Regions from separate parts of the Pantoea ananatis PA13 genome, predicted to be linked through region 1. Evidence: predicted binding sites of a transcription regulator. Region 1 holds the regulator's gene; each other region holds the start of a gene.

What was found. The regulator CRP, encoded in region 1, controls carbon source genes, mostly activating them, when cyclic AMP is high. The targets are predictions, from matches to a motif close to ATGTGANNNNNNTCACAT.
Positions count from the first base shown of each region.
Region 2: a site for CRP is predicted at 2,620-2,637, ahead of epd (erythrose-4-phosphate dehydrogenase). Genes of this name have one in related genera too.
Region 3: a site for CRP is predicted at 2,313-2,330, ahead of udp (uridine phosphorylase). Genes of this name have one in related genera too.

Region 1 covers NC_017554.1:427,806-437,697, forward strand. Annotated here, with positions in the region: gene argD (bifunctional acetylornithine/succinyldiaminopimelate transaminase) at 1-942, shown strand, start outside; gene PAGR_RS01965 (YccS/YhfK family putative transporter) at 944-3,019, opposite strand; gene crp (cAMP-activated global transcriptional regulator CRP) at 3,078-3,710, opposite strand; gene PAGR_RS01975 (OsmC family protein) at 4,014-4,418, shown strand; gene PAGR_RS01980 (phosphoribulokinase) at 4,448-5,317, opposite strand; gene PAGR_RS01985 (YheU family protein) at 5,379-5,597, opposite strand; gene PAGR_RS01990 (hydrolase) at 5,602-6,618, opposite strand; gene PAGR_RS01995 (LysE family translocator) at 6,673-7,275, shown strand; gene PAGR_RS02000 (LacI family DNA-binding transcriptional regulator) at 7,278-8,258, opposite strand; gene tauA (taurine ABC transporter substrate-binding protein) at 8,480-9,469, shown strand; gene tauB (taurine ABC transporter ATP-binding subunit) at 9,480-9,892, shown strand, end outside.
Region 2 covers NC_017554.1:921,360-931,251, forward strand. Annotated here, with positions in the region: gene loiP (metalloprotease LoiP) at 1-245, opposite strand, end outside; gene tkt (transketolase) at 515-2,509, shown strand; gene epd (erythrose-4-phosphate dehydrogenase) at 2,816-3,835, shown strand; gene pgk (phosphoglycerate kinase) at 3,887-5,050, shown strand; gene fbaA (class II fructose-bisphosphate aldolase) at 5,160-6,239, shown strand; gene PAGR_RS04510 (VOC family protein) at 6,544-6,786, shown strand; gene mscS (small-conductance mechanosensitive channel MscS) at 6,963-7,838, shown strand; gene argO (arginine exporter ArgO) at 7,962-8,585, shown strand; gene PAGR_RS04525 (oxidative stress defense protein) at 8,730-9,458, shown strand; gene PAGR_RS04530 (LysR family transcriptional regulator ArgP) at 9,755-9,892, opposite strand, start outside.
Region 3 covers NC_017554.1:4,467,974-4,477,865, forward strand. Annotated here, with positions in the region: gene rmuC (DNA recombination protein RmuC) at 1-1,284, opposite strand, end outside; gene udp (uridine phosphorylase) at 1,440-2,201, opposite strand; gene PAGR_RS21040 (dienelactone hydrolase family protein) at 2,505-3,341, shown strand; gene metE (5-methyltetrahydropteroyltriglutamate--homocysteine S-methyltransferase) at 3,405-5,675, opposite strand; gene metR (HTH-type transcriptional regulator MetR) at 5,814-6,743, shown strand; gene PAGR_RS21055 (YehS family protein) at 6,816-7,295, shown strand; gene PAGR_RS21060 (carboxylate/amino acid/amine transporter) at 7,441-8,301, opposite strand; gene glpT (glycerol-3-phosphate transporter) at 8,654-9,892, shown strand, end outside.

The DNA of each region.
Region 1 (9,892 bases):
ATCAACGCCACGTTTGCGGAGCGGGTCTTTTTTGCTAATTCGGGGGCAGAAGCCAATGAGGCCGCGTTTAAGTTGGCTCGCTACTATGCCTGTAAACGCCACAGCCCGTTCAAAAGCAAAATCATTGCCTTTCACAACGCCTTTCACGGCCGGACGCTGTTCACCGTAACGGTGGGCGGTCAGCCCAAGTACTCCGACGGTTTTGGCCCGAAACCCGCCGATATCGTTCATGTGCCGTTCAACGATCTGGACGCGGTTAAGGCGGTGATTGACGATCACACTTGCGCCATTGTGGTGGAGCCGATTCAGGGTGAAGGCGGTGTGATGCCTGCAACACCAGCGTTTATGCAGGGGTTACGTGAACTGTGCGACAAACACCAGGCGCTGCTGGTACTGGATGAGGTGCAAAGCGGCATGGGGCGCAGCGGTAAGTTGTTTGCCTATGAGCACTACGGCGTGACGCCCGATATTCTGACCTCGGCGAAGGCGCTGGGCGGCGGTTTTCCGGTAAGCGCCATGCTGACCACCAATGAGGTAGCCTCAACCATGGCGCCTGGCGTGCATGGCACGACTTATGGCGGCAATCCGCTGGCATGCGCGATCGCAGAAACCGCGTTAGATATTATCAATACGCCAGCTGTACTGAATGGGGTAGAAATCCGCCGCCAGCAGTTTGTTGAGGCGCTCAAGGCTATTGATGCGCGTCACGACCTGTTCAGTGATATCCGTGGTAAAGGCCTGCTGATTGGTGCAGCCCTGAAGCCGCAGCATGCGGGCAAGGCGCGCGATATTCTGAATGCGTCAGCTGCGGAAGGCGTCATGGTGCTGGTGGCCGGAACAGATGTGATGCGCTTCGCACCGTCGCTGATTATCGAGCCTGCCGATATCGAAGAGGGCATGGCTCGCTTTGCCCGCGCGGTAGAGAAAGTGCTGTCTGCCTGAGTTATTTGCGGCGCAGACTGCGCAACAGCCAGCGGCCATGATGAGGCCGCTGGTTCCAGGCCAGAGAAGAGATCGTGTGCATGACTTTCAGATGCTCCAGGATGCGCCTGACGTGCTGCTCCAGTACCGTGACCGGCCCCTCATTTATATCTTCCACGCCCTGTAGCAGATCCGTCTGCGAACTTTCCCCATCATATTCCAGCCTTTGCTGACACCGTTGCAGGGCGATCTCGCACCATTGCAGGTAGTGCTCAGCCAGCGTGGGCGGCAGCATGGTATGTTCGCGTGCCAGAATGGTCATGGCGTTAATGTGCTCCACGATAAACTGGCAGTGCGTGACCCATAAGCGCATATCCTGCAGGTAGCGTGAATTAAATCCCGGCTCCTGCATGGCCTGATTCAGGGAGTTGAATACGGCGTTATGCGCCTGGTTGACCTTAACCCGCTGGTAAGCCAGCGCATCGGGTGACTGCTCCGGGCCCAGCAACATTCGCAGGGCATCCTGACAGGCCTCCAGCGCATCATGGGCATTCTGGCGCAGCAGGGCACTTTGCCACTGCGGCCACAGCCATAACATGCCCCCAAAGGCGATCAGGCAGCCCATCAGCGTATCCAGCAGGCGGGGCAGTAAAAACTGTGCCCCGTTAAGGGAGAGCAGTTGCAGCGTATAAACGGCCGTAACCGTAAATCCCACTATTGACCAGCCGTAAAACTGGCGGGTAAAACGGTAGCTGATAAAGGTAATCACCAGCATGATGCTCAGCACCAGCGGTTCAGGCACATCCAGGCGTAGCGACGCCGCCGCGATAGCCAGTCCGGCAAAGGTTCCCAGGGCCCGGTGCTGAATACGTACGCGGGTTGCGCTGTAGTTGCTCTGGCTGACAAACATGATGGTCATCAAAATCCAGTAGGGCTTAGGAATCGAAAAGAACACGGCCAGGGCGCTGCCCAGCATCAGCATGACGGAAAAACGCCCGGCCGTTCGCAGTGCGGAAGACCGCAGCGACAGATAGCTCCGCAACGCGGGCAGCAGCGGTAAACGACGCTGGCGATCGGCCATCAGGTCGCGTTGATAAAGCGGCTTTTGGGTTCGAAGCACCCGGGCGATACGGCTGAAATGATAGAGACAGAAGTTACCCACCGGATTGTCCGGATGCTGAAGGGCGATTTTCTCCAGCGCACCCAACTGCTTGTCCATATCGAAACGACCAGAGAGTTGGTGATACAGAATATCGTCGGCCAGCGCGCGCAGCCGGGCTGAAATCGTTCTGGCGTTCCAGCGGATGACGGCTTCAGCATGGCTTTGCTCGACCAGCTTCTGGACCTCTTCCGGCTGATGCAGGCTGACGGAGATATGCTCCTGCAGATCCAGTGCTACCTGAAACGCCCGGGTCAGGCGTTTGTGGCTGTGATCGCGACTCGCAGACAGCATATGCATTTGCTGATAGCAGGTGTTGATCAGATCGATCGCTTTTTGCTGACGCGCCAGCAGGGGCGGCAGGGCTTTTTCCGGATCAGTCAGCTGCGTCAATAAGCTGTACTTGGCGTCACAGTAATTTGCCAGCTCACGGTAGATCAGGCTCAGGCTTTCGCGCATCGGCTGCTCTTTCCACAGCCAGAACCAAAACCAGTTGAACAGGCCATACCAGAGCGTTCCACCGATATAGAGCAGGGGCGGAACGTAAATGGGCATACGGCCAATCAGGCTGAGGGTAAAAATTGCCGCGATTAACGTGCCGGGCAGCAGTCGGGCGTGCAGCGGACTGATCTCTCCGGTGACGCCAAGCAGCAAAGGCAGGGCAAACAGGATGAGCGGCAGCGGCACGTCTTTAAGCAGCAGCCACTGCATCAGTAAACTGCCAAGGGCAAACAGGCTGCCGCCGATGATCAGGCGTTTAAAGAAGCGTTTGTGGGGCGTGTCCAGACCGGCAATGTTGCAGCAGGCGGGAACCAATGAGAACAGTAATCCTTTTTGCAGATCGCCGAACAGCCAGCCGAGCGCTACGGGAAGGCACAACACCAGCGTCTGGCGCAGCGCATAGTTAACTTCGGGGTGATAGATTATTCTTCGCCACATCGGCTCAACACAAGACATTCACGGCATAATGTCGCCATCACGCCGTGAACAGTCAGGCTTAGCGTGTGCCGTAAACAACGATGGTTTTGCCGTGTGCGGAGATCAGGTTCTGATCTTCCAGCATCTTCAAGATACGGCCCACGGTTTCACGTGAACAACCAACGATTTGGCCAATTTCCTGACGAGTAATTTTAATTTGCATGCCGTCAGGATGCGTCATGGCATCTGGCTGTTTAGCCAGATTAAGCAACGTTTGTGCAATGCGTCCGGTCACATCCAGGAAAGCGAGATTTCCCACTTTTTCTGACGTCACCTGCAGACGGCGAGCCATCTGAGAAGAAAGGCGCATCAAAATATCCGGGTTAACCTGAATGAGCTGACGGAATTTCTTGTAGGAAATCTCTGCCACTTCGCACGCAGTTTTCGCACGTACCCAGGCGCTGCGCTCCTGACCTTCTTCAAACAGGCCAAGCTCACCAATAAAATCGCCTTGATTCAGATAAGAAAGAATCATCTCTTTGCCTTCTTCATCCTTAATCAGTACCGCGACGGAACCTTTCACGATGTAGTAAAGCGTTTCGGCTTTTTCACCTTGGTGAATCAGCGTACTTTTGGATGGATACTTGTGAATATGGCAATGGGACAGGAACCATTCAAGTGTAGGGTCTGTTTGCGGTTTGCCGAGAACCATTCGCTATTATCCTCTATTGTAATCGTGCCCAAAATACAGGGCTCAGTTTCCCTGCCAGGCGATGAAAGCGTTAAGCGTGTTTCCATTCAGGAAATTATTCGGGCTGCATTTGCGCAGAGCGCATCATTCTTCCCGGCTTCGTCTTCGGATGACGAAAAATATTTTCAGCACTGTTTGTAGCACAGCTTTCGCCGACTGTCTTGTGTTGTCTCGCTTCAGCAATAAGGCTGATTTCTCCGGATTGCTGTTTACCAGGCAAAAGCGTACTCTGACGCAAAAACAGGGCATTCTGGGGGCCAGATTATGCAGGCAAGAGTCAAATGGGTTGAAGGGTTAACATTCCTCGGCGAGTCTTCGTCCGGACATCAGGTCTTAATGGACGGCAATTCCGGCGATAAAGCGCCCAGCCCTATGGAAATGGTGCTGATGGCGGCCGGCGGATGCAGCGCCATTGATGTGGTATCAATTTTGCAAAAAGGTCGCAACGATGTGGCTGATTGCGAAGTAAAACTCGAATCAGAACGCCGGGAAGAAGCGCCTCGCATCTTTACCCGCATCAACCTGCATTTTATCGTCAGTGGAAAAGCACTTTCAGATAAAGCCGTGGCGCGTGCGGTCGACCTTTCAGCTGAGAAGTATTGCTCGGTTGCCATTATGTTAGGCAAAGGGGTGGAAATTACCCACAGTTACGAAGTTATCGAGCTGTAATTATTCAGAGGCCAGCGCGGCCTCTGATTTTATTCAATGCGTTTGCCTTCCATGAGCCGTTTTACCAGCGGTGCCATAATTAATTCCATCGCCAGCCCCATTTTCCCGCCAGGTACAACCAGCGTGTTGATATTGGAAATAAACGATCCCTGCAGCATAGCCAGTAGGTAGGGAAAATCAATATCTTCCAGCCCCTGAAAGTGGATGACGACAAAACTTTCATCCAGTGAAGGAATGGTGCGTGCCGCAAAGGGGTTAGAGGTGTCGACGGTTGGAACCCGCTGAAAGTTAATATGGGTGCGTGAGAACTGCGGCGTAATGAAATTGATGTAATCTTCCATTGAGCGCACCACCGAATCCATTACGGCTTCACGCGAATGACCGCGTTCACCGGTATCGCGTACCAGCTTCTGAATCCACTCCAGGTTAACGATGGGGACGACGCCGACCAGTAAATCCACTTTTTCAGCGACGTTGTGCTGAGCCGTCACGACGCCGCCGTGCAGTCCTTCATAAAACAGCACGTCCGTATCCGGTGGCAGCGGCTGCCACGGGGTAAAGGTACCTGGCACCTGATTCCAGGGCACCGCTTCGTCGTAGGTATGCAGGTATTTACGTGACTGGCCCTTGCCCTGATCACCGTATTCAACAAAGGTCTGCTCCAGCAGACCGAAATCATTCGCCTCCGGGCCAAAGTAGCTGATATGGCGACCCAGATCGCGCGCCTTACGGATAGCCATATCCATTTCAGGCCGGGTAAATCGGTGGAAACTGTCCCCTTCCAGCTCGGCCGCGTGCAAATTGAGTTGCTGAAAAATTTTACGGAATGCGAGGCTGGTGGTAGTGGTTCCGGCACCGCTGGAACCTGTTACCGCGATAATCGGATGACGTGCCGACATAGTGAAACTCCCTGTGAAATCAGGCGATGAGCATTGTTAGCACGATTTTTCGTTCTGTGCATCAGCCACGGAACTCACTTTTGCGCATGATGTTGACCGATTCGTGAAGCTCAGACCAGACCAGCACGACTTCACCTTGCTGCAGCTGGCGTCGCACATTGGCGACTTTTTCGGTCAGGCTGAGTTCCTGTTCGCCGTAGTCGGTACCTTCGCGCAGAACAAAGGCTTCAATAACGTTTTCAAGGGTTTCGGGAGAAACCTGTTGCCAGGGAATAATCACAGGGTTAGCTATCCAGATAAGGGGAAATCCACTGCGGCACGCGCTGTTCCAGCCACAATTCAGGCTGACGCAGGGTACCACTCACAAATCCAACATGACCACCGTGTGTTGTCAGCTGATAGGTAATAGTGGCAGATAACTGGTCATTCTGCGGGATCACCTCATCGCTCATAAAGGGGTCATCTTTTGCATGGATAATCAGCAACGGTTTTGTCACCGATCTCAGCAACGGCAGGGCGCTGGCACGGCGATAATAGTCCGTGGCGTCGGCAAAGCCATGCGCCCGGGCCGTGATGGCGTCGTCAAAATCACGCAGGCGACGCAGGGCATTCAGCTGACTGAGATTGACCGGTAAGGTGTCGGGCCATGCGTGCAGCTTGCGCCTGGCATTCTTTTTAAGCTGGCTCAGCAGGTAACGCTGATAAATTTGGGAAAACCCGCGTTCCAGTCGGGCGCTACAGGGTTCAAGCATCAAGGGTGCCGAAACGATAACGCCGGCATCCAGCGCAACGTCACTGCCCTGTTGGCCCAGCAGGCAACCCAGCATATTCCCGCCCAGCGAAAACCCCACAGCTGCAGTAGGAACCTGTCCCCAGCGGGCCTTCAGCCAGGTCAGGAAAAAGCGTGCATCTTCCGTCTCGCCGGAGTGGTAAATCCGGTTTAGCCTGTTCGGCTCGCCGCTACAGCCGCGAAAATGCATCACTACGGCCAGCCAGCCACGTTGCCTGCAGACTTGCATCAGGCCATGGATGTAGGGACTGTGGAAGCTTCCTTCCAGACCATGAAACAGCACCACGCGTGGTTTATGCGCGGCAAACTGTGGATCTTCACTCCAGGCCAGATCGACAAAATCACCATCGGGTAAATCCAGCCGCTGCCAGTGAGGCGTTAACGCTAGAGTACGGCGGAACAGGCGCGGCAGTATGGTTTGCACATGCGGATTGGTCAGGCCGCGCATGGGGCTGAACGCCGCGCCGTCCGGGCCCGAAAATTTCATGTTGTAAAGGCTTGTCTGTTCCATATCACACTGTTAGCTTCGATAAGTTTTCACATAATGGAGGGAGAACCCGGATTAATGGAACTCAGTCTTTTTTTATCAATGTTAGGGTTTCTCTGGGTCGCGGCGATTACACCCGGACCTAATAATATGTTACTCACCGCCTCGGGCGCCAACTTTGGCTTTTTCCGAACCCTTCCGTTAATGGTCGGCATCATGATTGGTATGCAACTGATGCTACTGATGGTGGCGTTTGGCGTAGGGGGATTGATCCTGCTCTATCCCTCACTGCACCTTATCCTGAAAGTTGCCGGGAGCCTCTATCTTCTGTGGCTGGCATGGAAAATTGCGACCGCCGCATACGAAAAGCTGGAGACCGATGCGGCACCGGTCGCGCCCATGCCCTTCTGGCAGGGAGGATTGTTGCAGTTGATCAATCCCAAAGCCTGGTTAATGGCCCTGGGGGCGATAGCCAGCTTTAGCCTGGCCGGTGCCGGATATCGCCACTCTGTCCTGTTAATCAGCGTAGGGATGGTGATGGTCAATCTGGTCGCGGGCATCATCTGGATGGGGTTTGGCGCGATGATTGGCCGTGTTTTACGCAGTCCGCGCGCGTGGAAGATATTTAACCTCAGTATGGGGCTGTTAACCGCAGCCTGCGTACTGCTCATCTGGCGCTGACGTTAACTGGAGGCGCGTTCCAGGCGCTTCCAGGGCAGCACCTCCCTGACAACCGGCGCATGGGGCTGACGGATTTTTTTCAGCAGCAACTGTACGCTGCGGGCGCCCAGCTCATTCATCGGTTGCTCTATGGTGGTCAAAGGCGGATTCAGGCTGCCGGTAAAGGGAATACCGTCAAACCCGACCACAGCCAAATCCTCGGGCACGCGCAAGCCTGCTTCCAGCGCCGCATGCACGACGCCGACCGCCAGTACATCGGACACGGCAAAGACCGCGTCTGGTCGCTCGGGTGAGTGCAACATCTCCCGTAAAGCCCGACTGCCTTCTTCACAGGAAATATCCGCAGTATAGACGACCTTAGACCAGCCCAAATCCGTTTGCTCAATGGCCTGGCGATAACCCTGCTCACGATACTGGGAATACAGATAACGCATGTCACCGTTGACCAGTGCAATGCGTTGGCGGCCTCTGGCAGCAAGGTAATGTACGGTATCGCGCGCAGCCTCAAGATGATCGATGGAGACCGAGGATGCCGCAATCTGGGGATCAAACTCTGAGCACTGCACCCAGGGCGCATCTCCAATGATATCGATAAGGCTTTCCAGCCCGGCCGCCGCGTCCATGGTAATGACGCCATCAACGACTTTGCCTGTGAGCAGCGTCAGGTAAGCGGCTTCGCGTTTAAACTGCGAGGCGGAATTACACAACAGGATATGGTAGCCATGCATTTCGGCTTCCGCTTCAATGCCTTGCACCACCCTGGAACAAAAGGGATTGGTGATATCTGAAATCAGCACCAGCAGCATATGGCTTTGTGAGGTACGCAACTGACGCGCTAACAGGTTTGGCTGATAGCCGCTGGTTGAAATGGCATCCAGCACTTTCTGGCGCGTATCCGCTTTCACACCTGGATGAGCGTTAAGCACGCGGGATACCGTGGCTTTAGACACGCCAGCTAACAGGGCAACTTTGTCGATCGACATCGAACTCGCAGGCCTCACCGGGAGCAAATAATAGCGCATATCAATAGCACACCCAGCATGTGAGCGCCTGACAAATTTATGGCTTTTTGTCTGAATTTTAATTTGCATATAACAGCAATCTATTGCAGATGATGATCTAAGAATTTCTTTCTATTAGGGATAACTTTTAATTCCTTTGTGAAATTAATCCTGCCAGCAACACTGCCCACATCATAAAAGTGATGGGGAAAATCATGTTAAAAGGGCAGTCAACCATTTTGGCTACTGTGCTGGCACTGCTGGCGTTTCAGGCCGGCGCGGTCGACGTGACGGTGGCGTATCAAACCTCTGCCGAACCGGCCAAGGTGGCGCAGGCAGATAACACTTTTGCTAAAGAGAGCGGCGCAACGGTAGCCTGGCGCAAATTCGACAGTGGGGCGGGCGTATTGCGCGCCCTGGCATCCGGAGATGTGCAGATAGGCAATATTGGGTCCAGTCCGCTAGCGGTTGCGGCGACGCAGCAACTCCCGATAGAAGCGTTTTTGCTCGCCTCTCAGTTGGGGAATTCAGAAGCGCTTGTTGTCAGGAAAACCATCGCCAGCCCTCAGGATCTGATTGGCAAACGCATCGCCGTCCCCTTTATCTCCACCACGCACTACAGCCTGCTTGCTGCCTTGAAGCACTGGGGAATTAAACCCTCCCAGGTCCAACTGGTGAACCTGCAGCCGCCCGCTATTGTGGCCGCCTGGCAGCGGGGCGATATCGACGGCGCGTACGTTTGGGCACCGGCTGTCAATGCACTGGAAAAGGACGGCAAGGTCCTGACAGACTCTTCTCAGGTTGGCCGCTGGGGATCGCCTACGCTGGATGTCTGGGTCGTGCGTAAAGACTTCGCACAGCAGCATCCTGATATTGTTACCGCCTTTGCCCGCAGCGCCCTTGAGGCGCAGAAAGCCTATCTGGATGACCCGGAAAAGTGGCTGAAACAGGCTGACAACCTCAGCAAGCTTTCGCGTTTAAGCGGCGTGCCAGAGCAAGCGGTTCCGGAACTGGTAAAAGGCAATACCTACCTTACGGCCGCGCAGCAGGTTAAACAGCTGGATCAGCCGGTGAACAAGGCCATCGTGGATACGGCGCAGTTTCTGAAAGCGCAGGGAAAAGTGCCGCAGGCTGGCAGTGATTACAGCCGTTATGTCACCAGCCGCTTTGTTGCCCCCTTGGCTAAACCCTGAGGAGAGCGCCATGTTACGTATCGCTCACCTGAACGCGAGTTATGGCGGCCAGCCTGTGTTGCAGGACATCACGTTACAGCTTGATAAAAAAGCGTTGATGGTCGTGCTGGGGCCGTCAGGCTGTGGCAAAACAACCCTGCTTAACCTGATCGCCGGATTTTTACCGGTTGAGTCCGGCACGGTTTCCCTGGACGGGGAGCCTGTGCGCGGGCCGGGCGCAGAGCGTGGCGTGGTGTTTCAGAACGAAGGCCTGCTGCCGTGGCGTAACGTGCTGGATAACGTGGCTTTCGGCTTGCAGATAGCCGGCATGGCGCGCCAGCAGCGTGAGGAGATTGCACGGGGTTTCATCAAAAGCGTCGGACTCGAAGGTGCGGAAAAACGCCCTATCTGGCAGCTGTCAGGAGGCCAGCGCCAGCGCGTCGG
Region 2 (9,892 bases), 490 kb from region 1:
TCGCCCAGTGCCGAAGCGATTTTATTCAGCCGTTGCTGGTACTCGCTGTCAGCTGGCGCGACCTGATTTTCTTTGTCCATTTGGGCGCAGGACTGATCGCTAAGCTGCTTAACCTGAGCATCACTCAACGTGTAAGCCTGAAATGCCTGTGCGCCGGATTGCAGCAGACCATTACTATTTACACCCTCACAGCCGCTAAGCAGCGCAACCAGGCCCAGAGCCAGTGCCGTTTTATGAATTTTCATTCTGTCGTCCCATAAGTAACAAGATAAAAAACAAACACCTGAATCCCTACAAGGTGGTTTAACCAACAGGTTATAGTTCGTGATAAACCTTTTTGCTAGCAGACATGACTGGAAAAGCCAGACGAAGCGGGAACATTTAGCGTTTTACGACATTACTTTTGCCCCGTTTTTCATGTACATTGTGGTGAAACTTTTCCCGTGCTTTGCCCGATAGCTGATTAATTACAACAGGTTAAGGCGCAAATCATTAATCCGAACTGGAGTAGAAGATGCCCTCTCGTAAAGATCTTGCCAACGCCATTCGCGCGTTAAGTATGGACGCAGTGCAAAAAGCTAAATCGGGACATCCGGGTGCCCCGATGGGCATGGCGGATATCGCCGAAGTCTTGTGGCGCGGCTATCTCAATCATAACCCAACCAACCCACACTGGGCCGATCGCGACCGTTTTGTTCTGTCCAATGGTCACGGTTCGATGCTGATTTACAGCCTGCTGCACCTTACCGGCTACGATTTACCGATTAGCGAGCTGGAAAACTTCCGTCAGTTGCATTCTAAAACGCCGGGGCACCCTGAATATGGCTATACCGTGGGCGTGGAAACCACGACCGGTCCGCTGGGGCAGGGCATCGCTAACGCCGTAGGTTTTGCCATTGCGGAGCGCACGCTGGCAGCACAGTTCAACCGTCCGGGCCATGAGATCGTAGATCATAATACCTGGGTCTTTATGGGCGACGGCTGCATGATGGAAGGCATCTCACACGAAGTGTGCTCGCTGGCGGGTACGCTGAAGCTGGGCAAGCTGGTGGCATTCTATGATGACAATGGTATCTCCATCGATGGTCATGTTGACGGCTGGTTCACCGATGACACCGCGAAGCGCTTCGAAGCTTACGGCTGGCATGTGGTGCGCGGCGTTGACGGTCACGATGCCGACGCCATCGCGAAAGCCATTGAAGAAGCGAAAGCGGTGAGCGACAAGCCGTCACTGCTGATGTGCAAAACTGTGATCGGTTTTGGTTCACCGAATAAAGCGGGGACCCACGACTCACACGGCGCACCGCTGGGCGATGACGAGATAGCGCTCACCCGCAAACAGTTAGGCTGGGACTATCCGCCTTTCGTTATTCCTTCAGACATTTATGCTGAGTGGGATGCTAAGGAAGTAGGCAAGGCGAAAGAGGATGCGTGGAACACGAAATTCGCGGCCTATGCCAGTGCCTTCCCAGAGCTGGCTGCAGAATTTACGCGCCGCATGAGCAACGAACTGCCGGCTAACTGGCAGCAGGAATCGCAGAAGTTTATCGAGCAGTTACAGGCTAACCCGGCGAAAATCGCCAGCCGTAAAGCCTCACAAAATGCGATCGAAGCCTTTGGTAAAATCCTGCCAGAATATCTGGGCGGTTCGGCTGATCTGGCACCCAGTAACCTCACCATCTGGTCTGGCTCTAAGCCCATCAATGAAGACGCTGCCGGCAACTATATTCACTACGGCGTGCGTGAATTCGGTATGACCGCGATTGCCAACGGTCTGGCGCTGCATGGCGGCTTCCTGCCTTATACCGCGACCTTCCTGATGTTTGTTGAGTATGCACGTAACGCCGCCCGTATGGCCGCGCTGATGAAAATCCGTCAGATTATGGTTTATACCCACGACTCAATTGGCCTGGGCGAAGATGGCCCGACGCACCAGCCGGTAGAGCAGATGGCGAGCCTGCGTACCACACCAAACATGAGCCTGTGGCGTCCGTGTGATCAGGTGGAATCAGCAGTGGCGTGGAAATATGCGATTGAGCGTAAAGATGGTCCAAGCGCACTGATCTTCTCTCGTCAGAATCTGGCGCAGCAGGATCGTACCGCAGAGCAGCTGGCAAACGTGTCCCGCGGCGGTTATGTGCTGAAAGACAGCGCGGGCACGCCAGAGCTGATTCTGATCGCCACCGGTTCAGAAGTTGAACTGGCTGTGGCTGCGTATCAGAAACTGACCGATGAAGGCCGTAAGGTTCGCGTGGTTTCCATGCCATCAACGGATGCGTTCGACAAGCAGTCTGCAGAGTATCGTGAATCTGTCCTGCCGAAGGCCGTTGCCGCTCGCGTTGCTATTGAAGCGGGTATTGCAGACTATTGGTTCAAATATACCGGCCTGAACGGCGCTATCGTCGGCATGACCACCTTTGGTGAGTCAGCGCCTGCTGAGAAGCTGTTTGAAGTCTTCGGCTTCACGGTAGACAACGTAGTAGCGAAAGCAAAAGCGTTGCTGGCCTGACAAAAGGGCGCAGGCGAGTGAAGGCTCGCCTGAACCAGATGAAAGGGGGCCCAGTTTGCCCCCTTATCGACAAAATTATTCCTGTAGTAATAGCGATTTTTTGCGTAATTTTGTGATGTAGATCCAAAAATACGCAGCCCGCTTGATCGCAATCATTCCCGTTATTCCGTCCTTCTATTATCCTAGCTGAACCGTTTCAGTTTAGGCTGCTTTGCCAGCGGTCGGGCTAAGAATCTCCTGTACAAAATGCAGTGAAACGCTCAGGCTATCTGCACCTTTTTTTCAGTCTGGTTTGGCAGGAGAAAGATGACCATTCGGGTAGCGATAAACGGCTTTGGTCGCATTGGGCGCAACGTGTTGCGTGCACTGTATGAAACGGGGCGCCGCGCGGAGATCACAGTGGTGGCAGTTAACGAACTGGCTGAGGCTGCGGGCATGGCGCACCTGCTAAAGTACGATACCAGTCATGGGCGTTTCGCGCTGGATGTGCGTCAGGAGCGTGATCAGCTGTGGGTCGGAGACGATATTATCCGTATCCTGCATCGTGCCGGACTGGACGAACTGCCCTGGGGCGAGCTTAACGTTGACGTGGTGCTGGACTGCACAGGCGTTTACGGTTCCCGTGATGACGGCGAAGCCTATCTGCGTGCAGGAGCGAAGAAAGTGCTGTTTTCCCATCCAGGGGGGAACGATCTTGATGCAACCGTGGTGTACGGCGTTAACGAGCAGGAACTGAAACAAACGGACTGTATTGTCTCTAATGCATCCTGTACCACTAACTGCATTATTCCGGTGATTAAGCTACTGGACGACGCTTTTGGTATCGAGTCGGGGACGGTAACGACTATCCATTCGGCGATGCACGATCAGCAGGTGATTGACGCCTACCACAGCGATCTGCGCCGTACGCGTGCGGCCAGTCAGTCTATCATCCCGGTGGATACCCGGTTGGCGGCAGGCATTGCGCGTATTTTTCCGAAATTTAACGATCGCTTCGAAGCCATCGCGGTTCGCGTACCGACGATCAACGTGACGGCCATTGATCTCAGCGTTTCCGTGCGCCAGCCCGTTCGGGCCTGTGAGGTTAACGCCTTGTTGCAAAGCGCGGCAGAAGGGGCATTTCGTGGTATAGTTGACTATACAGAATTGCCGTTAGTCTCAGTAGATTTCAACCATGATCCGCACAGTGCCATTGTGGACGGTACACAAACGCGGGTCAGCGGTCAGCATCTGATCAAAACCCTGGTCTGGTGTGACAACGAATGGGGCTTTGCTAACCGAATGCTCGACACAACGTTAGCGATGGCCGCAAGCGGTTTCAGGTAAGACGCGGTTTGCGTCTGGCAAAACTTATGAGAATCAACGAGAGGGTTCACCATGTCCGTAATTAAGATGACCGATCTGGATCTTGCTGGCAAACGCGTTTTAATTCGCGCCGATCTCAACGTACCAGTGAAAGAAGGGAAAGTGACGTCAGATGCACGTATTCGTGCTTCACTGCCAACTATCGAAGCGGCGTTGAAACAGGGCGCCAAAGTGATGGTTACCTCTCACCTGGGTCGTCCGACCGAAGGTGAATACAACGAAGAATTCTCACTGCTGCCAGTAGTGAACTACCTGAAAGAGAAACTTAACGGTACTCAGGTTACCCTGGCGAAAGACTACCTCGACGGCGTCGATATCGGCGCGGGCGAACTGGTCGTACTGGAAAACGTTCGCTTCAATAAAGGCGAAAAGAAAGACGACGAAGCGCTGTCTAAGAAATACGCTGCGCTGTGCGACGTCTTTGTTATGGATGCTTTTGGTACCGCGCACCGCGCCCAGGCATCCACGCATGGCGTTGGCAAATTTGCCCCTGTCGCCTGTGCTGGCCCGCTGCTGTCAGCTGAGCTGGAAGCGCTGGGTAAAGTGATGAAGAACCCTGAGCGCCCGCTGGTGGCTGTGGTCGGTGGTTCTAAGGTTTCAACCAAATTTGACGTGCTGCAGTCGCTGGTGAAGATTGCCGATACCGTGATTGTCGGCGGCGGCATCGCCAACACCTTTGTCGCTATCGACAACAACGTGGGCAAATCGCTGTATGAGCCAGACTTCGTTGACGCGGCCAAAGGCCTGCGCGATCAGTACGGCATTCCTGTTCCAACCGATTCACGTGTTGGCACGGAATTCTCTGAAACTGCCCCGGCAACCGTGAAAAAGGTTTCGGAAGTCGCAGATAACGAAGAGATTATGGACTTCGGTGATGAAACCGCTCAGGCCATGGCGACCATCCTGAAGAATGCCAAAACCATTCTGTGGAACGGCCCGGTGGGCGTGTTTGAATTCCCGAACTTCCGCAAAGGCACCGAGATTGTGGCTAACGCCATTGCAGACAGCGAAGCATTCTCAGTGGCGGGCGGCGGTGATACGCTGGCGGCTATCGACCTGTTCGGTATCGAAGACAAAATCTCCTACATCTCTACCGGCGGCGGTGCCTTCCTGGAGTTCGTGGAAGGCAAAAAACTGCCTGCCGTAGCCATGCTGGAAGAGCGTGCGAAGCAGTAATCCTTTGGGGGCGGTGCCCTACGGCATCGCCTGAAAACTCGCCCGAAACCGGGCGTTTAAATCGCTGTCCCCGTATCGGGGATAACCGGTCACGAAACAGGACACAATCATGTCTAAAATTTTTGATTTCGTAAAACCCGGCGTTGTCACTGGTGATGACGTTCAGAAGATCTTCAAAGTAGCGAAAGAGAACAAATTCGCTCTGCCTGCGGTCAACTGTGTCGGCACCGACTCCATTAACGCTGTACTGGAAGCCGCGGCGAAAGTAAAAGCGCCGGTTATCGTACAGTTCTCCAACGGTGGTGCTGCATTCATCGCCGGTAAAGGTTTTAAAACAGACAAGCCACAGGGCGCAGCGATTTTCGGTGCCATCTCTGGCGCACACCACGTGCATCTGATGGCTGAGCAGTACGGCGTGCCGGTTATCCTGCATACCGACCACTGCGCCAAGAAACTGCTGCCGTGGATCGACGGTCTGCTGGACGCGGGCGAAGAGCACTTCAAGAAAACCGGTAAGCCGCTGTTCTCTTCTCACATGATCGACCTGTCCGAAGAGTCACTGGAAGAAAACATCGAAATCAGCAGCAAATACCTGGCGCGCATGGCGAAAATCGACATGACCCTGGAAATTGAGCTGGGCTGCACCGGTGGTGAAGAAGATGGCGTAGATAACAGCCATATGGATGCTTCAGCGCTTTACACTCAGCCAGAAGACGTAAACTACGCGTACGAAAAACTGAATGCGATCAGCCCGCGCTTCACCATTGCGGCCTCTTTCGGTAACGTGCACGGCGTTTACAAGCCAGGCAACGTTAAACTGACCCCAACCATTCTGCGTGATTCACAGAAATATGTCTGTGAAAAACACGGTCTGCCGCACAACGCGCTGGATTTCGTATTCCACGGTGGTTCAGGTTCATCTGCTGCAGAAATCGAAGAGTCTATCAGCTACGGCGTGATCAAGATGAATATCGATACCGATACTCAATGGGCAACCTGGGACGGCATCCTGCAGTACTACAAAAAGAACGAAGGCTATCTTCAGGCGCAGCTGGGTAACCCAGAAGGCGCAGACAAGCCTAACAAGAAATACTATGACCCACGTGTATGGCTGCGCTCTGCCCAGGCATCCATGGTGGTGCGTCTGGAGCAGGCGTTCAAAGAACTCAACGCCGTTGACGTTCTGTAAGCATCACGCTGCTGGCGTCTGAGTTCGAGAGAACGGCAGACGAACGACTCAGTCCCGATCGTCCGATCGGGACTTTTTTTTATCCTTTCTGCTCACGCTCAGTTTCATTTCTTTTTGTCGGGCGACACATTCTGACGTGCTGTCACAACCTCACTGCAGCGCGCGCTGTATCCTGTGTGTGGCTTAACAGGTGAGGGCAATCGTATGGCCGTCAAACGCATTGTGGCGAATATTCGGGCCGGAAATATGGAAGAAGCAGAACGCTTTTACAGTGACATTCTCGATCTGAAACTGGCGATGGATCATGACCTGGGCCGCGGATAACACGATGGTGCCGCAGGTCAGTATTGCGCGGGAAGGCGGCGCCGGCACAGCTGTTCCGGATTTATCCATTGAGGTTGATAATCTTGATGAGGTGTATCAACGCGTTGTCGCTGCGAGGCTGCCGGTCGACTATGCGCTTACAGAAGAAGCGTGGGGCGTGCGTCGTTTTTATGTCCGTGATCCGTTTGGCAGGCTGATTAATATACTCAGCCATGTGCCCTGAACAAACATCGTGCGCGGAGGCCGGCGTGCTGATGCGTAAGTGTGCAAAACCGCCTTCCCGTATCACTCAGTTTGGCGTCTGGCTAAATAATTGATTACCCTTAACCATTGGGTGTCGGATTACATCTGGCAGTTTTTTGTCTTTCCCCACAGGGGAACTATCGACAGGGCTTACAAATGGAAGACTTGAATGTTGTTAATGGCATTAACAGTGCCGGGGGCTGGCTGGTACACAACCAGGCGCTGATTCTGAGTTATGCCGTCAATATCGTCGCGGCAATTGCCATTATCATTGTCGGCATGATCATCGCCAGGGTGATTTCTAACACGGTTAATCGCCTGCTGCTCGCGCGCCATATTGACGCCACCGTAGCCGATTTCCTTTCCGCCCTGGTGCGCTATGGCGTTATCGCCTTCACGGTCATTGCTGCGCTGGGTCGTGTCGGCGTGCAGACGGCATCGGTTATCGCCGTGCTGGGTGCCGCCGGTCTGGCAGTAGGTTTAGCCCTGCAAGGCTCGCTCTCCAATCTGGCGGCTGGCGTCCTCCTGGTCACCTTCCGTCCTTTCCGCACCGGTGAGTTTGTCGATTTGGGCGGCGTAATGGGCACCGTGCTCAATGTGCAAATTTTCTCGACCACCCTGAAATCTGCCGATGGCAAAATCGTTGTGGTGCCAAATGGTAAAATCATCAGTGGCAATATCATCAACTTCTCGCGCGAGCCAGTGCGCCGGAATGAATTCATTATCGGCGTTGCCTACGAAGCCGATGTGGATGAGGTGATTGCCCTGTTGCGCGGCGTCGTTGAGGCCGATCAGCGCGTACTTAAAGAACGTGGCATCCAGATTGGCCTGAATGAATTAGGGGCGTCATCGCTTAACTTCGTGGTGCGTTGCTGGAGTAACAGCAGCGATCTGCAGGACGTTTACTGGGACTTACTGAAAAACTTTAAACGTGCGCTGGACAGCAAAGGTATTGGCATCCCTTATCCACAAATGGATGTGCACCTGCACCAGGTTCAACAACCTGAAAGCGAGACGACCGCAACGCAGTAATGTTAATGGGCGGCAGCGGTCGCCCATTAATTTTGTTAATAGCAGATTAATTTTTTCAATTTCCGCTAATCAGACTCGCTCTTTATAATCCCTGCATCTCGCCGATGTAAGGAATGTCATCCAGTGTTAACCATTTACTTTCAAGGGCTTGCTCTTGGGGCTGCGCTTATCCTGCCGTTAGGCCCACAAAACGCCTTCGTGCTGAACCAGGGGGTAAAGCGCCAGTATCATTTGATGACTGCGGCGCTTTGTGCGTTAAGCGATATCGCATTGATCTGTGCAGGCATTTTTGGCGGCAGTGCGCTCCTGAATCAGTCTCCCTTACTGCTGATGCTGATTACTTGTGCCGGGGTTGCCTTTCTGCTCTGGTTCGGTTGGGGAGCCTTACGCACGGCATTTAGCCGTAACATTGAACTGGCATCGGGTAGCCACGCAACGCAGAGCAGAAAACGAATTATCGCGACGATGTTGGCGGTGACCTGGCTGAATCCGCATGTTTATCTTGATACCTTTGTTGTGCTGGGAAGCCTGGGCGGGCAGTTACCCGGAACGGTTGCGCGACAGTGGTTTGCGCTGGGGGCCATCAGCGCCTCGGTGCTGTGGTTTTTCGGTCTGGCGCTGCTGGCGGCCTGGCTTGCGCCTCTACTGCAAACGGCGCGCGCTCAACGCATCATCAATCTGCTGGTCGGTGCGGTCATGTGGTTTATTGCGTTTCAGCTTGCCCGGCAGGTCATCACGGGATTTTGAGTAAAAGCTATACGAAAACGGGTTATTGAGGCCAGTCTGCCGAACTTTTGCCATAATCTTCACTCCAAACAACGCGTAATATGATGCGCTTGTGGGCTTCATGTACTGGGAGCCATCGAACTGACCTTTTCAAGGAGGACTTTCATGAAACTGAAAGCATTGGCGCTTGCCGCGATGATGAGTGCAGGGGCATTGCCTTTGAGCGTACAGGCTGACGAACTGCCGAACGGACCCCATGTTGTTACGTCAGGTAAGGCAACTGTAGATGCCCGCCCGGATATCGCGACGCTGTCAATTGTGGTGAATGTCTCATCGAAAGATGCCGCAGAGGCAAAAAAGCAGGTCGATAGCCGCGTAGCGCAATATTTTGATTTCCTGCAAAAAAACGGTATTGAGAAAAAGGATATCGAAGCCGCGAACCTGACGACGCAGCCAGAATATGATTACACCAAAGACGGTAAGTCACAGCTCAAAGGCTACCGTGCGGTGCGTCAGGTTCAGGTCACCGTACGTCAGCTGGACAAACTTAACGATCTGCTTGATGGTGCGCTGAAGTCAGGTCTGAATGAAGTGCGTAGCGTTGAACTGGGCGTCGCTAATCCTGAGAGCTACAAGCAGCAGGCACGTCAGGCCGCAATCAAAAATGCGACCCAACAGGCGGCTGAACTGGCTGAAGGTTTTAATGCCAAACTGGGCCCGATCTACAGCATTCGTTATCAGGTGGCAAACTATCAGCCAATGCCAATGAACCGCATGTTTAAAGCCGCGGCTGTGGCAGATACTTCTGCACAGGAAACCTACGATCAGCAAAGCATCAACTTTGATGACCAGGTGGATGTGGTTTTTGAGATGAAACCAAATACGGCACAGTAAGCCTTTATTGGTATTGTGGTTAAGCCATCAGGGGCAATTTTTGCCAGGCGGTCCTCGCGCCGCTGACGCGGTTCCTTCACATCGCTCATCAACCTGACGGACCGGCGCAGACGGCACATCCCTGTGCCGTCTGCGCCTTTTACCCGCATCCTTGCGGGTAAATCCTGGTTGATTCCCTCTGCTCAGCGCTGCGTATTGCCTTCTAAAAAATGCCCCTGACGGCCATTAACGCCGTGCCGCTTTCACAAGTGCACCTTCTCACCGCAACGCCCAAATTTTGCTGCGGCAAAGGGCGATTATTCCGCCGTATCCTGACGTAGCACCCGATGGCCATGCGCAATCAGCGCATCCGTTACCCGACGCATCAGGCGGCTTTCAGGTGCAAAGCGGTGCCAGTACAGCATCCGACGTTGATACAGCCCCGGCGTGAGGTC
Region 3 (9,892 bases), 550 kb from region 1:
CTGCGCCTTATCAAGGCTGTGACCAATCCCGCTCATATCGTCTACAAACAGCCGCATTTTGTCATATAGTCTGGAGGCCCGCTCTGCAATGCGCTGTGCATTACGACTCTGGTGCTCATAGCGCCAGAGATTATTAATCGTCCGCAGCGCCACCAGCAGCGTAGTTGGGCTGACCAGCATGATGTTCTGCTGCAGGGCTTCACTGATGAGTTCGGGCTGACGATCGATAGCCAACAGGAAGGCCGGCTCAACAGGAATAAACATCAACACATAATCCAGCGAGCGTAAACCGGGCAATTGTTGATAATCTTTGCGGCCCAGCAGGCGAATGTGCCCGCGCATGGCGCTGACATGTTCCTGAATAGCCTGCTCGCGTTCCACATCGTCATCGGCATTAAAATAACGCTCGTAGGCCACCAGCGTCATTTTAGCGTCGATAACCACATCTTTTCCCTGTGGCAGGCGAACAATCACATCCGGCTGCATCCGGCTTTGCTGTTCATTCTGCATGCTGACCTGAATGTCGTACTCATAGCCCTCACGCAGCCCAGAAGCTTCCAGCACCCGGCTCAGTACCACTTCGCCCCAGTTGCCCTGAATTTTATTGTCGCCTTTGAGCGCCTTCGTGAGATTAAGCGCCTCCTGAGCCATCTGGGCATTCAACTGCTGCAACTGACGAATCTCGTGAGTGAGCGTGTGGCGCTCACGGGCTTCGGCACCGAAGCTTTCATTCACCTGGCGGCGAAACCCGTCAAGCTGCTCCCGGAGCGGCCCTATCAGGCTGTTAAGACTTTGACGATTCTGCTCATCAACCCGACGTCCACTGTTTTCAAAAATACGGTTGGCCAGATTTTCAAACTGCGCGCTGAGTCGCTGCTCGCTGTTTGTCAGCAGTCGCTGTTTTTCTTCTGCTGCAAAGCGGGTTTCTTCCAGACGAATCGTGACCTCGCGCAGCTCTGCTTCCTGCGCGCTGTTCACTTCGAGCTGATTACGAAGTTCACGGGTGAGTTGTTCGCTCTCGTTGCGCCAGTAGTCGAGCTGTTGCAGGCGCTCATTGGCCCCGCTTAACGCGCCATGAAGCTGTATCAGCTCCTGTTCACGCTGCTGCACCTGTTGCTGGAGCTGGTCGATATGCAGCTGCTGACGCTGTTGCCCCTCGTTTAGCAGGCGACGTTCTGTAGAAAAGCTGGCCAGTTGATGGCCGACCCGCATTTGCGCCAGTATCCAGCCCACACCAAGGCCAGCAAGCGCCAGGCAGATGTAGATAATGATGTGCTGATCCATATTTTCCCCGCTGGTCAGGCTAATGAAGGAAAAGGTAAATTCGCACTGTATGAATGTCCAGATATATTTGCTGGCGTTGGAAGAGGCCACGCAAAGGCTTGTGAGTGGCAGGACAGACAGGCCCGATCACGGGCCTGTCTGTTGAAACAGGGGAATTACAGTAAACGGCGCGCGGCTTCCACCACGATTTTCACCGCGTCGCTTTCCGTCTGCTTCATCGTGACGGCATCCGGAATCTCTTTTTGAGTGCGGTTGACGATCACGCCCGCTACCATCCCGGCTCTCAGCCCCTGGCTGGCACACATGGTTAACAGGGTCGCCGACTCCATCTCGTAGTTCAACACGCCCATCTGCTGCCACTCCTGCATAGAGCCCTGGAAGCTTTTTACGACACGGCCTGAAAAGGTATCGTATCGTTCCTGACCCGGGTAAAAGGTGTCAGAAGAGGCCGTAATACCGATATGGGTTTTAGCGCCACAGGCTTCCGCCGCTGCGACTAATGCCGTCGTACAAGTAAAGTCTGCTACTGCCGGAAACGCCATGGGGGCAAAATGCAGGCTGGCACCGTCCAGGCGCACTGATGCTGTGGTGACCAAAACATCGCCGACGTTGATATGGGGCTGAATCGCCCCAGTGGTTCCCACGCGCAGGAACGTACGCACGCCAAGCTGTGCCAGTTCCTCAACGGCAATCGATGTAGAAGGTCCGCCAATACCTGTCGAACACACAACAACCGGTTTGCCATCCAGCTTCGCCAGCCAGGTGGTGAACTCGCGATGGGAAGCAAGATGCTGTGCATCTTCCATCAGTCCGGCAATCTTTTTCACGCGCTCTGGATCGCCAGGAACAATGGCCAGCGTTGCCCCCTGCAGGTCAGCTTTAGTCAGGCCAAGATGGAATACGTCAGACTGTGTCATATCAGACTCCGGGTTAAGGAAAATTTTTACGCCACTTTACGTCACCGGGCGAGGTAAATATGTGACTAAATTCACTTAAGAAAATGAAAGTTACATTCCCAAAGAAAAATAAGGTGATTTAGATCACACATCCATCTCTCGCCTTGCGTATTGCTACATATGGTGATGTGGAAGCTATCGCGGGAATGTTAAAGAGAAGTGTAATTTTATTGGTTAACAGCTCTGTTACTCAATGCCCGGTGCCTGTCATGGGTGGCCAGGCTATAGTTACGTGATTGCGCCTATGCTTGCACGGAGAGAACGATGAAAACCGAAGATAATATGACACAAAAATCAGCTGCAGGCGCGTTTGCTCCGGCAGTTCAGCCCACAGCAGCGACCACCATTATTACCGACAGCGCTAACATCCATGCGGGGGAAACCTCCATTCCGAGCCAGGGTGAAAACCTGCCGGCTTTTTATGCGAAGCCGCAGTCAGCAGAAGGTCCGTTGCCGGTCGTGCTGGTGGTACAGGAAATTTTTGGCGTTCACGAACATATTCGCGACATTTGCCGTCGGCTGGCGCTGGAGGGCTATCTGGCCGTCGCGCCAGAACTGTACTTCCGTGAAGGCGATCCCAACGATTACAACGACATCCCTACCCTGTTCAAAGAGCTGGTCAGTAAAGTGCCCGACAGCCAGGTGCTGGCAGATCTCGATCACGCGGCGAACTGGGCTGCCCGTAACGGGGGAGATATTCGCCGCATGGGGATTACCGGTTTCTGCTGGGGCGGACGCATCAGCTGGCTTTATGCCGCGCACAACCCGCAACTGCGCGCCGCCGTAGCCTGGTATGGTCGCCTGGTGGGTGAAAAAACCATGAAGCAGCAAAAACATCCTATCGATATCGCCGTTGATCTAAACGCGCCCGTGCTGGGGTTGTATGGAGGTCAGGATGACGGCATTCCGCTGGAGAGCGTCGAGCAGATGCGCCAGGCACTGCACGCGGCCAATGCCAAAGCTGAGATCATTGTTTATCCCGAGGCCGGACATGCTTTTAACGCCGACTATCGTCCAAGCTATCACGCCGAATCGGCCACCGATGGCTGGGCGCGCATGTTAGCCTGGTTTGCGCAATACGGCGTTGCCCCCGCGAAGTGACTGAAAAAAGGGGCGCTCAGGCGCCCCAACATACTGACAACGTATTGACACAACACCAGGAAATCAGGCGGTTTCGCCCCGCAGGTTTCTTGCCGCTTTGACCATGTTAGCCAGCGCCTGTCGGGTTTCGCGCCAGCCGCGGGTTTTCAGGCCGCAGTCCGGATTCACCCACAGACGTTCCTCAGGGATACGCTGTGCGGCCTTGCGTAACAGATTTTCTATCCACTCGACGTCGGGTACATTGGGGGAGTGAATATCGTACACGCCGGGCCCGATTTCATTCGGATACTCAAATGCGTTGAATGCATCCAGCAAATCCATATCGGAACGTGAGGTTTCGATGGTAATCACATCCGCATCCAGTGCCGCAATGGATGCCATAATGTCGTTAAACTCGCAGTAACACATATGCGTGTGAATTTGCGTCTCGTCTTTCGCGACAGCGGCGGTTAACCGAAACGCCTCCACGGCCCAGCGCAGATAATCTGCCCAGTCGGACTGATGCAGCGGCAATCCTTCACGCAGTGCGGGCTCATCAATCTGAATAATGCCAATGCCGGCGTGTTCCAGATCCGCAACTTCATCCCGCAACGCCAGTGCAATCTGTTTGGCGATCGTTTCACGTGATACATCCTCCCGCGGGAATGACCAACAGAGAATGGTGACCGGGCCGGTCAACATACCTTTTACCGGCTTGTCAGTCAGGGACTGCGCATAGGTTGCCCACGCCACGGTAATGGCTTCAGGACGGCTGACATCACCAATAATGACCGGCGGTTTAACACAACGTGAACCGTAGCTTTGTACCCAACCATTTTGTGTGAAGACGAAGCCGTCCAGGTTCTCGCCAAAGTATTCCACCATATCGTTGCGTTCCGCCTCGCCGTGAACCAGCACGTCCAGCCCCAAACGCTCCTGCTCAGCTATCGCCTGCTTAATGTGTTCCGCGATACCGGTACGGTAATGCGCGCGATCAATCGCGCCTTTTTTGAAGTCGAGTCGTAATCCACGAATTTCAGTGGTCTGCGGGAAGGAACCGATGGTGGTGGTTGGCCAGGCGGGCAGGTTGAAACGCTGACGTTGTGTGCTGGCACGCCCGGCATAAGGGCTGGCACGTTCAGTGTCTTTGGCCTGAACATTTGTCAGACGCAGTGCGACAGCCGCGTTGTGAACGCGGCGGGAGTGCGCACGTGCCTGAACCGGTGCGCTCCATTCCTCCAGCGATGCGGGATCGTTGCGGCGAAGCGCCGTACTCAGTAGCGACAGCTCATCACATTTTTGCAAGGCAAAGGCAAACCAGCTTTTCACCTCCTCGTCCAGACGGGTCTCCACACTCAGATCAATGGGGCTGTGCAGCAACGAGCATGACGTGCCAATCCACAGGTGTTCACGTGAGGCGATCAGCGGCTGCAGGCGCTCAAACCAACGGCTGAGATCGGCACGCCAGACGTTGCGGCCATTGATCACGCCGACAGATAACACCCAGTCTGCGGGCAGTTGTTGGTTCACCTGCCGGATATCATCTTGCCCCTGCACCAGATCCACATGCAGGCCCTGCACTGGCAACGTGCGGATAATATCCAGATTCTGGCCGATACTGTCGAAGTAGGTGGTCAGCAGCAGGTTGACCTGCCCGTTTAACGCAGCGTAAGCCGCTTTGAAGGCCTCGCGCCATTCCTGTGGCAGTTCCAGCGCCAGGACGGGTTCATCAATCTGTACCCACTCAACGCCGCGCGCGTTCAGTTCGGTCAGGACCCGCTGGTAAACGGGCAGAATATCGTTCAGTAGTGACAGACGATTAAAGGGTTCTCCTTTTACCTTACCCAGCCAGAGGTAGGTTAACGGTCCTGACAACACAGGCTTAACGTTATGACCCAGCGCCAGCGCCTCGTCCACTTCATCCAGCAGTTGGGTCCAGGTTAAAGAAAACGACTGGCCTTGCGTGAATTCTGGCACGATGTAGTGATAGTTCGTGTTGAACCATTTTGTCATTTCTGCCGCCGCGGCCGGCTCACCCGTCGGTGCACGCCCCCGGCCCAGGCGGAACAGCGTATCCAGATCAATCGATCCGTCCTGATTTCGATGGCGAGCAGGCACGTTGCCCAGCATCAGGCTGGTCGTCAGAATATGATCGTACCAGGCAAAATCGCCCACCGGCACTTTATCGACGCCGGCCGCTTTTTGTTGTTGCCAGTGGCGCGCACGCAGTTCGCGACCCACCGCCTGTAATTCTTCCTGCGTGCTGTTGCCAGCCCAGTAGCTTTCAAGTGCTTTTTTCAGCTCGCGACGCAGACCAATACGTGGAAAACCGAGAGTATGATTTAAGATAGTCATTCACTATTCTCCAGAAAGTCTTCGGCTTTGGCGGGTCGCCAATGATGTTTAGCCGTCCAGATGTTTACACCGCTATATTCTGCGGGTACTGTATGTCGCTCAAGCGCAAATTATTCAGCTTCGATGTGAAGGACTCTCATGATCGAATTCAAACACCTCCGGACGCTTCAGGCTCTGCAGAATACGGGCTCGCTGGCTGCTGCTGCGGCTCAGCTTCATCAGACACAGTCGGCGTTATCACATCAGTTCAGCGATCTGGAACAGCGGCTGGGATTTCGTTTGTTTGTTCGTAAAAGTCAGCCACTGCGTTTTACCCCGCAGGGCGAAATTTTATTGCAGCTGGCAGAGCAGATACTGCCGCAAATTCAGCAGGCGCTTCAGGCCTGCCACGAACCGCATCAGACCACGCTGCGCGTCGCGATCGAATGCCACAGTTGCATTCAGTGGCTGACACCGGCTTTAGATAAGTTTCGTCAGAGCTGGCCCCAGGTGATGATGGATTTTAAATCGGGCGTAACCTTTGATCCGCAGCCCGCGCTGCAGCAGGGCGAACTGGATATTGTATTGACGTCGGATATCCTGCCGCGCTCAGGCTTGTTCTATTCACCCATGTTTGATTTCGAAGTCCGCCTGGTGCTGGCGCCAGATCACCCTCTGGCGCAGGTTGAACACATTTCACCTGAAGACCTGGCGGATGAAGTGCTAATGATTTATCCGGTACAGCGCCAGCGCCTGGATATCTGGCGCCACTTTCTGCAACCTGCGGGGATCAGTCCGGCGCTCAAGAATGTCGATAACACGCTGCTGATGATTCAAATGGTCTCGGCGCGCATGGGGATTGCTGCGCTGCCGCACTGGGTCGTCGAAAGTTTTGAAAAACAGGGCCTGGTGATCACCAAAACGCTGGGCGAAGGGTTATGGAGTCGTCTTTACGCCGCTGTGCGCGACGGCGAACAGCGCCAGCCGGTACTGGAAGCATTTATGCGGTTTGCCCGTCAGCATGCCTGCGAGCATCTGCCCTTTGTCAGGGACGCCGCGCATCCTGCGAAGGTTTTATTGCGTGAGTGACAAAGCTGCGCGATAGCAGGCAAAATCCCCTATAATGCGCAGCCTGTCGATTTACCATGAGAAGATCTCACCATGACTAACAACGATATTCTGCGCAGCGTGCGCTATATGCTCGATCTGAACGATGCCAAAATGGTGGCGATTTTTGCGCTGGCTGAATGTGAAGTGGCTCAGGCGGACATCACCAGTTGGCTGAAGAAAGATGAGGATGCGGCGTTTCGCCCCTGCCCCGATGTGGTGATGGGATATTTTCTTAACGGTTTAATTTTTCATCGCCGCGGAAAAAGTGAAGACGCGCCTGCGCCCTCCATCGAGCGCAAGATGAACAACAATATCTTTATGAAAAAGCTGCGCATCGCGTTTGATTTAAAAACTACCGACATTCCTGACGTGCTGAAAAAAGCCAACTTTACGGTCTCTCAGGCTGAGATTGGCGCGATCTTCCGCAAACCGGACCATAAAAACTACCGCGAGTGCGGTGACCAGATCCTGCGTAATTTTCTTAAAGGGCTGACGATGATTCATCGGCCCGCCACAGGTAAACCCGCTTAATCAGAAACGCTCTGACCGGAAGCAGCCCGCCTGTCATGCGGTCTGCTTCCGGTCAGGCTCAGGGGCGTTCACAGCCTGTTTCCAGCCCAGATGCCCTGCATTCCTCTCCCGCAACGGTTTACTCGCTGGCAAGGCCCGCCCCGGACTATCTTGCGCTGTTGCCTACCACCCAGCGCTTATGGACCCACAGCGACGCCATAATCACGATGGCTCCTGCGATAAAGCTTGGCCAGTGCGGTTTTTGCTGCCATATCGCCAGGTTCACCAATAAGCCGGCCGGAACGTGCATGTTATTCATAATGCCCAACGTGCCGGCATCGACCTGCGTCGCGCCGTAGTTCCACATAAAGTAGCCCAGCCCCGAAGCCGCGACGCCCAGCCAGACCAGAATGCCCCATTGCAGCGTCGTGGTAGGCAATTTATGGGGATTGCCCCAGGCTGCCCAGGCAACGATCGCAATCAGAACCGCGCCCAGATAAAACCATGAAAACGCCGTATGTTGCGGCATTGGACGGGTTTCCTGCAAACGTTTGTAGCCCACCATCCCCGCCGCGAAGCAGATATTCGCCAACTGAACCAGCAGCAGACCAAACCAGAAGTTATCGCTGACTTTGTCATAACGAATGATTGCCGCGCCAGCAACGGCCAGCAGCGCACTGAAAATGTAGCCCACGCGCAGGGGCCTTCGGCTTATCAGGTCGTAGATTAAGGTGACATACAGCGGCGTCATTACGGTGAACAGCAGGAATTCTGACACGCTCAGATACAGATAGGCTTCAAAACTCAGCAAATACATAATGCCCAGCTGCAACATCCCTACCAGCATATAGAGCAAGAGCGTCGAAGGCCGATAGCCGCGCCAGCGCAGGAACGGCAGAAACACAATGGCGGCCAGCGCCAGGCGCATCAGCACTGAAAACCAGCTGTCCACTTGCCCGGCAAGGTATTCACCGATCAGGCTAAAGGAGAATGCCCACAGAATGGTAGTAACAATCAATAAAAGCACGGTAACAACCCCGAAATAAACAGAGCGTCAGTGTAAACAATGTCCTGAATCAGAGCTGCATTATCTGGTTGACATCTGGTTATTTACCAGGCGATCAGGCAACGATCCCTCAGCCCGACTTTTATCCGCTCAGGAGAGCATGCCTGAGGTTAAAAATGGGCGAAAAAGCGCATCTGCCTGGCATTTTCGCGCCTTACTGTAATAAAACTGTAACAAATTTGTCATTCATCACAGTAACCCAGTCCGCCTCTGTCTATTCTCTGCGCGAAATGGTGCATTGCGAGCACCCTTTTTTCTTTCGACCCAACCTGCTGGGGAATCAAAACCATAATGCGCCCGGAGGGCCACCCTAATGTTAAGTATTTTTAAACCTGCACCACACCAGCCTCAGGTGGCAGAGGATCGTATCGATCCACTCTACCGCCGCCTGCGCTGGCAAATCTTTATCGGTATTTTCTTTGGCTATGCGGCTTACTACCTCGTCAGAAAGAATTTTGCCCTGGCCATGCCTTATCTGGTTGAACAGGGTTTCTCACGAGGCGATCTGGGGTTTGCGCTTTCCGGTATCTCCATCGCTTACGGCTTTTCCAAGTTTATTATGGGCTCGGTGTCCGACCGCTCTAACCCACGGGTCTTTTTACCCGCAGGATTGATCCTGGCCGCTTTCGTGATGCTGTTCATGGGGTTTGTTCCCTGGGCGACCTCCAGCATCATGGTGATGTTTGTGCTGTTGTTTATTTGTGGCTGGTTTCAGGGAATGGGCTGGCCACCCTGCGGACGCACTATGGTGCACTGGTGGTCGCAAAAGGAACGCGGCGGCATTGTCTCGGTGTGGAACTGTGCCCATAACGTCGGCGGCGGCATTCCTCCCCTGCTGTTTCTGCTGGGAATGGCCTGGTTTAACGACTGGAAGGCGGCCCTTTATATGCCGGCCTTTGGCGCCATTGTCATTGCCATCCTGGCCTTTGCCCTGATGCGGGATACGCCGCAGTCCTGCGGTCTGCCGCCCATCGAGGCCTACAAAAACGATTATCCGGCTGACTACAACGAAAGCCATGAAGAAGAGTTCACGGCGAAACAAATCTTCATGAAGTATGTTCTGCCGAATAAATTACTTTGGTATATCGCCCTGGCAAACGTGTTTGTTTATCTGCTGCGTTACGGCATTCTGGACTGGTCACCGACTTACCTCAAAGAGGTGAAACACTTCACGCTGGATAAGTCGTCCTGGGCTTACTTCTTCTATGAGTATGCGGGGATCCCTGGCACGCTACTGTGCGGCTGGATGTCCGATAAGGTGTTTCGCGGAAACCGTGGCGCGACGGGCGTGTTCTTTATGACGCTGGTGACCATCGCAACGGTGGTTTACTGGTTAAATCCACCGGGTCATCCCGGTGTGGACATGGCCTGTATGATTATTATTGGCTTCCTGATCTACGGACCGGTGATGCTGATAGGACTCCACGCGCTGGAGCTGGCGCCGAAAAAAGCCGCCGGGACGGCCGCGGGCTTTACCGGGCTGTTCGGTTATCTGGGAGGATCGGTTGCAGCCAGCGCCATTGTGGGTTACACGGTGGACTATTTTGGCTGG